2 regions of the Vibrio sp. nBUS_14 genome follow, and region 1 is predicted to be linked to the other one. Evidence: predicted binding sites of a transcription regulator. Region 1 holds the regulator's gene; the other holds the start of a gene.
What was found. The regulator MetJ, encoded in region 1, represses methionine synthesis genes. The targets are predictions, from matches to a motif close to TTAGACNTNTANANGTCTAA.
Positions count from the first base shown of each region.

Region 1 (3,423 bases):
ATGCAACTATCAATTCATCTTGACGGTCAACTAACGAATTGAATTTTTCTCCATCATTTTCCTCAAACGTTCCTCCCTGTAAATCCGCTCGAAAGTTCAACAAGCGACAGTAATTTCAACTGCTCACTGGTCTTATTAGTAGTGAAATCTCGTTTTTTAATGAGACAGAGGCTCCAACCACCTAGGAACTTTGAAGTACATCCATTAACATGAACATGATCCCCCAAATAATAATATCCTAGGAACCTACACCTATGTCTGAAGACAGCCGCCAAGATCAATCCTCTCAAGAATTATCGCCTCAAGAACGATTCCGTCAGCAAGCTCTTGATTATCATGAGTTCCCAATTCCAGGCAAAATTGCCGTAGCACTGACGAAGCCTGCAAACTCTGCAGAAGATCTAGCACTTGCATACAGCCCAGGCGTGGCTGAACCTGTTCGCGAGATTGCACAGAACGTTGATAACGTCTATAAGTACACAGGTAAAGGCAACATGGTTGCTGTTATCTCTAACGGTACTGCGATTCTTGGCCTAGGTAACCTTGGTCCTATTGCTTCTAAACCTGTAATGGAAGGTAAAGCGCTACTGTTTAAGCGTTTTGCTGGTTTAGATTCTATCGATATTGAAGTAAAACACCGCACAATCGATGAGTTCGTTGATACGGTTGCGAATATTGCAGATACATTCGGTGGTATTAACCTAGAAGACATTAAAGCACCAGACTGTTTCGAGATTGAACGTCGTCTAATTGAGCGTTGTGATGTGCCTGTATTTCACGATGACCAACACGGTACTGCGATTGTAACGGCAGCAGGTATGCTGAACGCGATTGAGCTTCAAGGTAAGAAACTTGAAGAGTGTAAAATCGTTTGTTTGGGTGCTGGCGCAGCAGCGGTTGCTTGTATGGAATTGCTGATTAAGTGTGGCGCTCAGCGTGAGAAAATCTACATGCTGGACCGCAAAGGTGTAATTCATACTCGTCGTGAAGATCTGAATGAGTACAAAGCGTTGTTCGCAAATAACACGGATAAGCGCACACTTGAAGATGTTATTGAAGGCGCTGATCTGTTTTTAGGCGTATCTGGCCCTAACTTGCTGCCAGCTGAAGCACTAACGCTGATGGCTGATAAGCCAGTTGTGTTTGCATGTTCAAACCCAGATCCAGAGATCAAGCCTGAGCTTGCTCACGAAGTTCGTTCTGACCTTATTATGGGTACAGGTCGTAGTGATTACCCTAACCAAGTAAATAACGTACTTTGTTTTCCATTCATTTTCCGTGGTGCACTCGATGTGCGTGCAAGCGAAATCAATGACGAGATGAAGCTAGCGGCAGTTAAAGCGATTCGTGAACTAGCAAAAGAAGAAGTTCCAGCTGAAGTATTAGCCGCTGCGGGTGAGACTGCATTGGAGTTTGGTACAGGTTACATCATTCCTAAGCCAATGGATCCACGTCTACTTTCTCGCGTTGCAAAAGCAGTTGCGCAAGCGGCGGTTGAGTCTGGTGTTGCTCGTATTGAGATGCCTGCTAACTATATGGCTTAATAGTTTGTTATAGCTTTATAGCGGTTGCTCTATTGAGTGAAAAGAATAATAAAAAACCGACCCATTAGGAGTCGGTTATTTTATGTCTATTATTAACTGCGCAGTTATAGAGGGCGTAGTGGTAGATGTGACAAATAGGGTTCAGTTATCGCGAATCAATATTGAAGGCAGTGACTGAGGTGTTTTTATTCTTCGTCGAACGCTTCGAATTCGATACCCATCTCTGTCATCAGTTTTTTCACTTCAGTAGGAATATCGTCTGGACGGTCTTTACGAAGGTCTTCATCCGTTGGTAGTGGTTGGCCTGTGTACGCATGTAGAAAGGCTTCGCACAGTAGCTCACTGTTTGTTGCATGGCGTAGGTTATTAATCTGGCGGCGAGTGCGCTCGTCAGTAAGAACCTTTAACACTTTTAGAGGGATAGAAACTGTAATTTTCTTTACTTGTTCGCTTTTCTTTCCATGCTCAGCATATGGGCTTATGTATTCACCATTCCAGTCGGCCATTGCGTACCTTCATCACTTTAGTTGTTAGAATAAATTAATAGTGCTGATTTTAGCGGGATTTACTGCCATAAGCAAAGACATATAGACGTCTAGAAGTGTTGACGTCTCGGTTTTGTGAAAGTAAAGTGAATAACATATATCTAACACAGCCGAAAAATGCCGACAAGCAGCTGTGATTCTCAGACGTAAAACTTGTAAGGAAACACCTATGAGCAGCCGGAAGCCAGCAACCATCGCAGTACGTACTGGTATCGAGTCAGACACGCAACACCATGCCGTTGTCCCACCAATTTATCTTTCGACTAACTATGGATTTCCCGCTTTTGGTGAAGTGCCAAAGTATGACTATACCCGTTCCGGTAACCCAAACCGTGGTTTATTAGAAACGGCACTGTTTGAGCTTGAATCTGGTAAAGGCGCGGTTGTTACTAACTGTGGTACTTCGGCGCTTAACGTATGGGTTTCCGCTTTCTTAGGTGGCGATGATCTTATTATCGCACCGCACGACTGCTACGGAGGCACTTACCGTCTGTTTAATACACGCTCACTTAAAGGTGACTTCAAAGTTCTTTTTGTTGATCAATCGGATCAAGCCGCGCTGGATGCCGCGATCGCGCTTAAGCCAAAGTTGATCTTAATTGAAACACCATCGAATCCATTAGTTCGTGTGGTTGATATTGCAGAAACTTGCCGCAAAGCGAAAGAAGTGGGTGCTCTGGTTGCTGTCGATAATACGTTTTTGACGCCTGTGTTCCAAAAGCCTTTAGAGCTGGGGGCTGATTTTGTTATTCACTCAACCACTAAATACATCAACGGACACTCGGATGTTATTGGTGGCGTTGTTGTGACGAAAACTGAAGAGCACGCTGAAGAACTAGCATGGTGGGGCAACTGTATTGGTGCAACCGGCACACCATTTGATAGCTACATGACGCTCCGCGGTATTCGTACGCTAGGTGCGCGTATGCGTGTTCACGAAGAAAGTTCACGTGAAATTCTGACGGATCTGCAACAACAAGCTCTAGTGGGTACGATTTACCACCCAAGCCTTCCTGAACATCCAGGTCACGAGATTGCCAAGAAACAGCAGTTGGGCTTTGGCTCCATGTTGAGCTTTGAGTTTGCGGGCTCTTTTGAAGCACTTAAATATTTTGTCGATAAGTTAGAGCTATTTTCTTTGGCTGAATCACTGGGTGGTGTTGAAAGCTTGATTTGTCACCCTGCGTCGATGACTCACCGTGCTATGGGTGAAGGCGCTCTAGCAGAAGCGGGTGTTTCTCAACAACTACTGCGCCTTTCTGTTGGCCTTGAAGATGCAGAAGACCTAATTGACGATCTCAAGCAAGCCTTCGAAAGAACACAAGCCTTTATCG
Region 1 covers NZ_CP179206.1:3,431,575-3,434,997, reverse strand. The annotation lists gene ACMAZD_RS16210 (malic enzyme-like NAD(P)-binding protein) at 255-1,544, shown strand; gene metJ (met regulon transcriptional regulator MetJ) at 1,730-2,050, opposite strand; gene ACMAZD_RS16200 (O-succinylhomoserine (thiol)-lyase) at 2,259-3,423, shown strand, end outside.

Region 2 (3,423 bases), 520 kb from region 1:
TTAACTTCTTTAGAGTAACCCGCGATTGGGTAAACAAACGTGTTACCAACAATAGTTAGCTTGTAGCCACGGTCAGCTACTTGCTGATCTAGGTACGGTGCGTGTTGGAATGCGTTGATGTCGATAGAACCGTCATCCAGTGCCGCGTTTGGTGTTACGTAATCTGTGAAAGTTACTAGCTCAACATCTAGGCCGTACTGCTCTTTTGCTACTTTAGCTGCAACTTCAGCAACCTGTGCTTCAGCACCTGCCATTACGCCAACTTTTACTTTAGAAGTATCAACTTCTTTGTCACCACAACCTGCTAGTACTAGCGCTGATGCCGCGGCTGCGATAGTAAGTAAACCTTTAAGGTTAAATTTCATAATAATCTCCTTTTAATAACTCTTTATTGATCAATAGCTCGCTATTAATGCATAACGCTGTCAGTTTTTATCTGTGGTCAACGCGGCGAACTAATGAATCACCGATTGATTGAATAATTTGTACCAGCACAATCAACATCACGACCGTCACAGCCATGATAGTCACATCATAACGGTGGAATCCGTAACGAATAGCGACATCACCTAGGCCGCCACCACCTACGGTACCTGCCATTGCTGAGTAGCTCACCAGCGTTACTAATGTAATCGTTACTGAGTTGATGATAGTCGGTAGTGCTTCAGGAAGCAGAACCTTATTGATAATTTGTGTTGGTGTCGCGCCCATTGATTGAGCCGCTTCTACTAGACCTGTTGGTACTTCTAGTAGCGCACTTTCGATAAGTCGAGCCACGAATGGGATAGCGCCAATCGTTAGTGGCACGATCGCTGCTGTTGTACCAATGAAGGTACCAATCAGCATCTTAGTTAGTGGGATAATCGCAACCATCAGTACTAAGAAAGGCACTGAACGACCCACGTTGACAATCGCACCGAGAATTTTGTTTAGCTTGGTGTTCTCTAACAGACCACCTTTTTTAGTCGTGTGTAGAATCACGCCTAATGGAATACCGACAGCAAAGCCAACAATGCCCGCAACGGCAACCATGTAAAGCGTCTCGCCTGTTGCGCCTAATAGAAGGTTACCGTTAAGGCTGATCCAGTCAGCAATCTCGTTGAAACTAAAGGACATAACCAAGCACCTCTACTTTTACATTGTTGTCGCGTAGGAATTGAATAGCAGCATTATCATCGGCTTCATTACCGAACAGTTCTGCGACCATCATGCCGAACTTAACACCGCCTGCGTAATCTAGATCTGAGCTTAAGATGCTGACATCGATATTAAATTTACGTGCAATTTGCGTCATTAGCGGTGCATCAACGGTTGCGCCAGTAAACTCAAGACGTACCAACGGGTAACTACTGTTTACGCGAGTTTCTTGCAAGCGTGCTTGGTAATCTTCAGGAATGGTCAGATCCAAGGTTGAGCGAATAAATTGATGCGCCAGCTCTGTCTTAGGGTGTGCAAAGATGTCACCGACGGTGCCTTTCTCTACTAATTCACCACCGCCAATGATCGCCACTTCGTGACAAATGCTTTTCACTACATCCATTTCATGAGTAATAAGTAGGATAGTGATGTTCAGCTTGCGGTTGATTTCACGCAGCAGCTCAAGAATAGATTGAGTCGTTGCAGGGTCCAGTGCACTGGTCGCTTCATCACACAACAATACTTTCGGGTCAGACGCCAGTGCGCGAGCAATCGCAACACGCTGCTTTTGACCGCCGCTTAGGTTAGCAGGATAGGTATCACGTTTGTCTGATAGGCCTACAAGGTCAAGTAGCTCACTGACTTTCGCCTCAATAACCGCTTTATCTTTACCCGCAAGCTCTAAAGGCAGTGCTACATTGTTAAATACAGTACGAGAAGACAGTAGGTTAAAGTGTTGGAAGATCATGCCGATGTTACGACGCGCTTCGCTGAGTTCTGATTTGCTGAGTTTTGTTAGGTCAATACCGTCAACAATCACTTCACCTGAGGTTGGGGCTTCCAACATGTTTACACAGCGGATTAGGGTACTTTTACCTGCACCTGAAGAGCCAATGACTCCAAAGATTTGACCTTGAGGAATGTGGAGGTTGATATCTATTAAGGCATTGATTTCTTTAGTGCCTTGATAGAAAACCTTGTTGACTTGATTCACTTTAATCATAGGGAAACTCGTGCAGGTAAAACAGAATAATATATCGATAGCTCGTTCGATTTACAGACGATGCTATGGTGTTCTATGATCTAAGTCAATAGATATTTTTACGTCTAGACGGCTAAACGTTGATTGTGTTGCTAAGGTAGAAACAAATCGTTAACGAACGCTAAACTAAATAGATAGTGATGAAGCAAATAAAGCGTGTAATAATTAATGATTAATAGAGAGTTGATAGAGAACTGAATTTTGTCTAAACCGGCTGTTTTTTTAGATCGTGATGGTGTGATTAACGTTGATCACGGCTACGTACATGATGAGCATGACTTTGAATACATCGATGGTGTATTTGAAGCGGCGAAAGCGTTTAAAGATATGGGCTATTTATTGGTACTAGTGACCAACCAATCTGGTATTGCTCGTGGCAAGTTTAGCGAAGATCGTTTTCTTTCTTTGACACAGTGGATGGATTGGAACTTTGTCGATAATGGCGTTGAGTTAGATGGTATCTATTACTGTCCTCATCATCCTGAACACGGCATTGGCGACTACAAACAAGATTGTGAATGTCGCAAGCCTAAACCAGGCATGTTCATTTCTGCTCGTGACTTTCTGAAAATTGATATGGCGAACTCTGTCATGATCGGCGATAAAGCCGAAGACATGATGGCAGCAGAAGCTGCTGGTGTTGGTACTCGAGTATTGGTGAGAACCGGTAAACCCGTGACTGAAAAGGGTGAGGCACTTGCCAGTGTCGTGCTGGATAGTATTGAAGATGTACCAGCATATTTGAAAGGCTAAACACAGACCTATCGCTCAGTATGCAAATGAGTGTTGTTCACTATATTTACCCACTCTATAAATATGAGGAACGAAGTATGAAAAGTATGTTAGTAGCATCTCTATGTTCAGTTGCATTAGTCGGGTGCTCTAAATCAGCAGCTCCTGAGACTGAGAGCGCAACATCAGATAATCAATTCGTGACTTATCAATGTGAGTCTGACGTTTCGTTTGAAGTGGCTTACCTTGATAATGAAAAAGCGGTATTACGTCTCCCTGAGAATGAATACCGTCTGACTCAAGTTCCAGCAGGTTCAGGAACGAAATACATCTTAGATAATGGAACTTCTGAACTGATTAACAGCGTCACTTTACGTACTAAAGGTGACAATGCACGTCTAGAACTTGGCCGTGTCGTCTATCGAAATTGTCAAAAGTAAGTCATAGTAACTGCTAGGATTTACAAACAGTTAAGTGAGGGATTATGCCCTCACTTTTTCTTCTCTCCCCTT
Region 2 covers NZ_CP179206.1:2,911,316-2,914,738, reverse strand. The annotation lists gene ACMAZD_RS13705 (MetQ/NlpA family lipoprotein) at 1-365, opposite strand, end outside; gene ACMAZD_RS13700 (methionine ABC transporter permease) at 433-1,116, opposite strand; gene metN (methionine ABC transporter ATP-binding protein MetN) at 1,106-2,140, opposite strand; gene gmhB (D-glycero-beta-D-manno-heptose 1,7-bisphosphate 7-phosphatase) at 2,381-2,932, shown strand; gene ACMAZD_RS13685 (MliC family protein) at 3,010-3,351, shown strand.
Region 2: metN (methionine ABC transporter ATP-binding protein MetN) is a predicted target of MetJ. The motif match lies at 2,237-2,256, and genes of this name have one in related genera.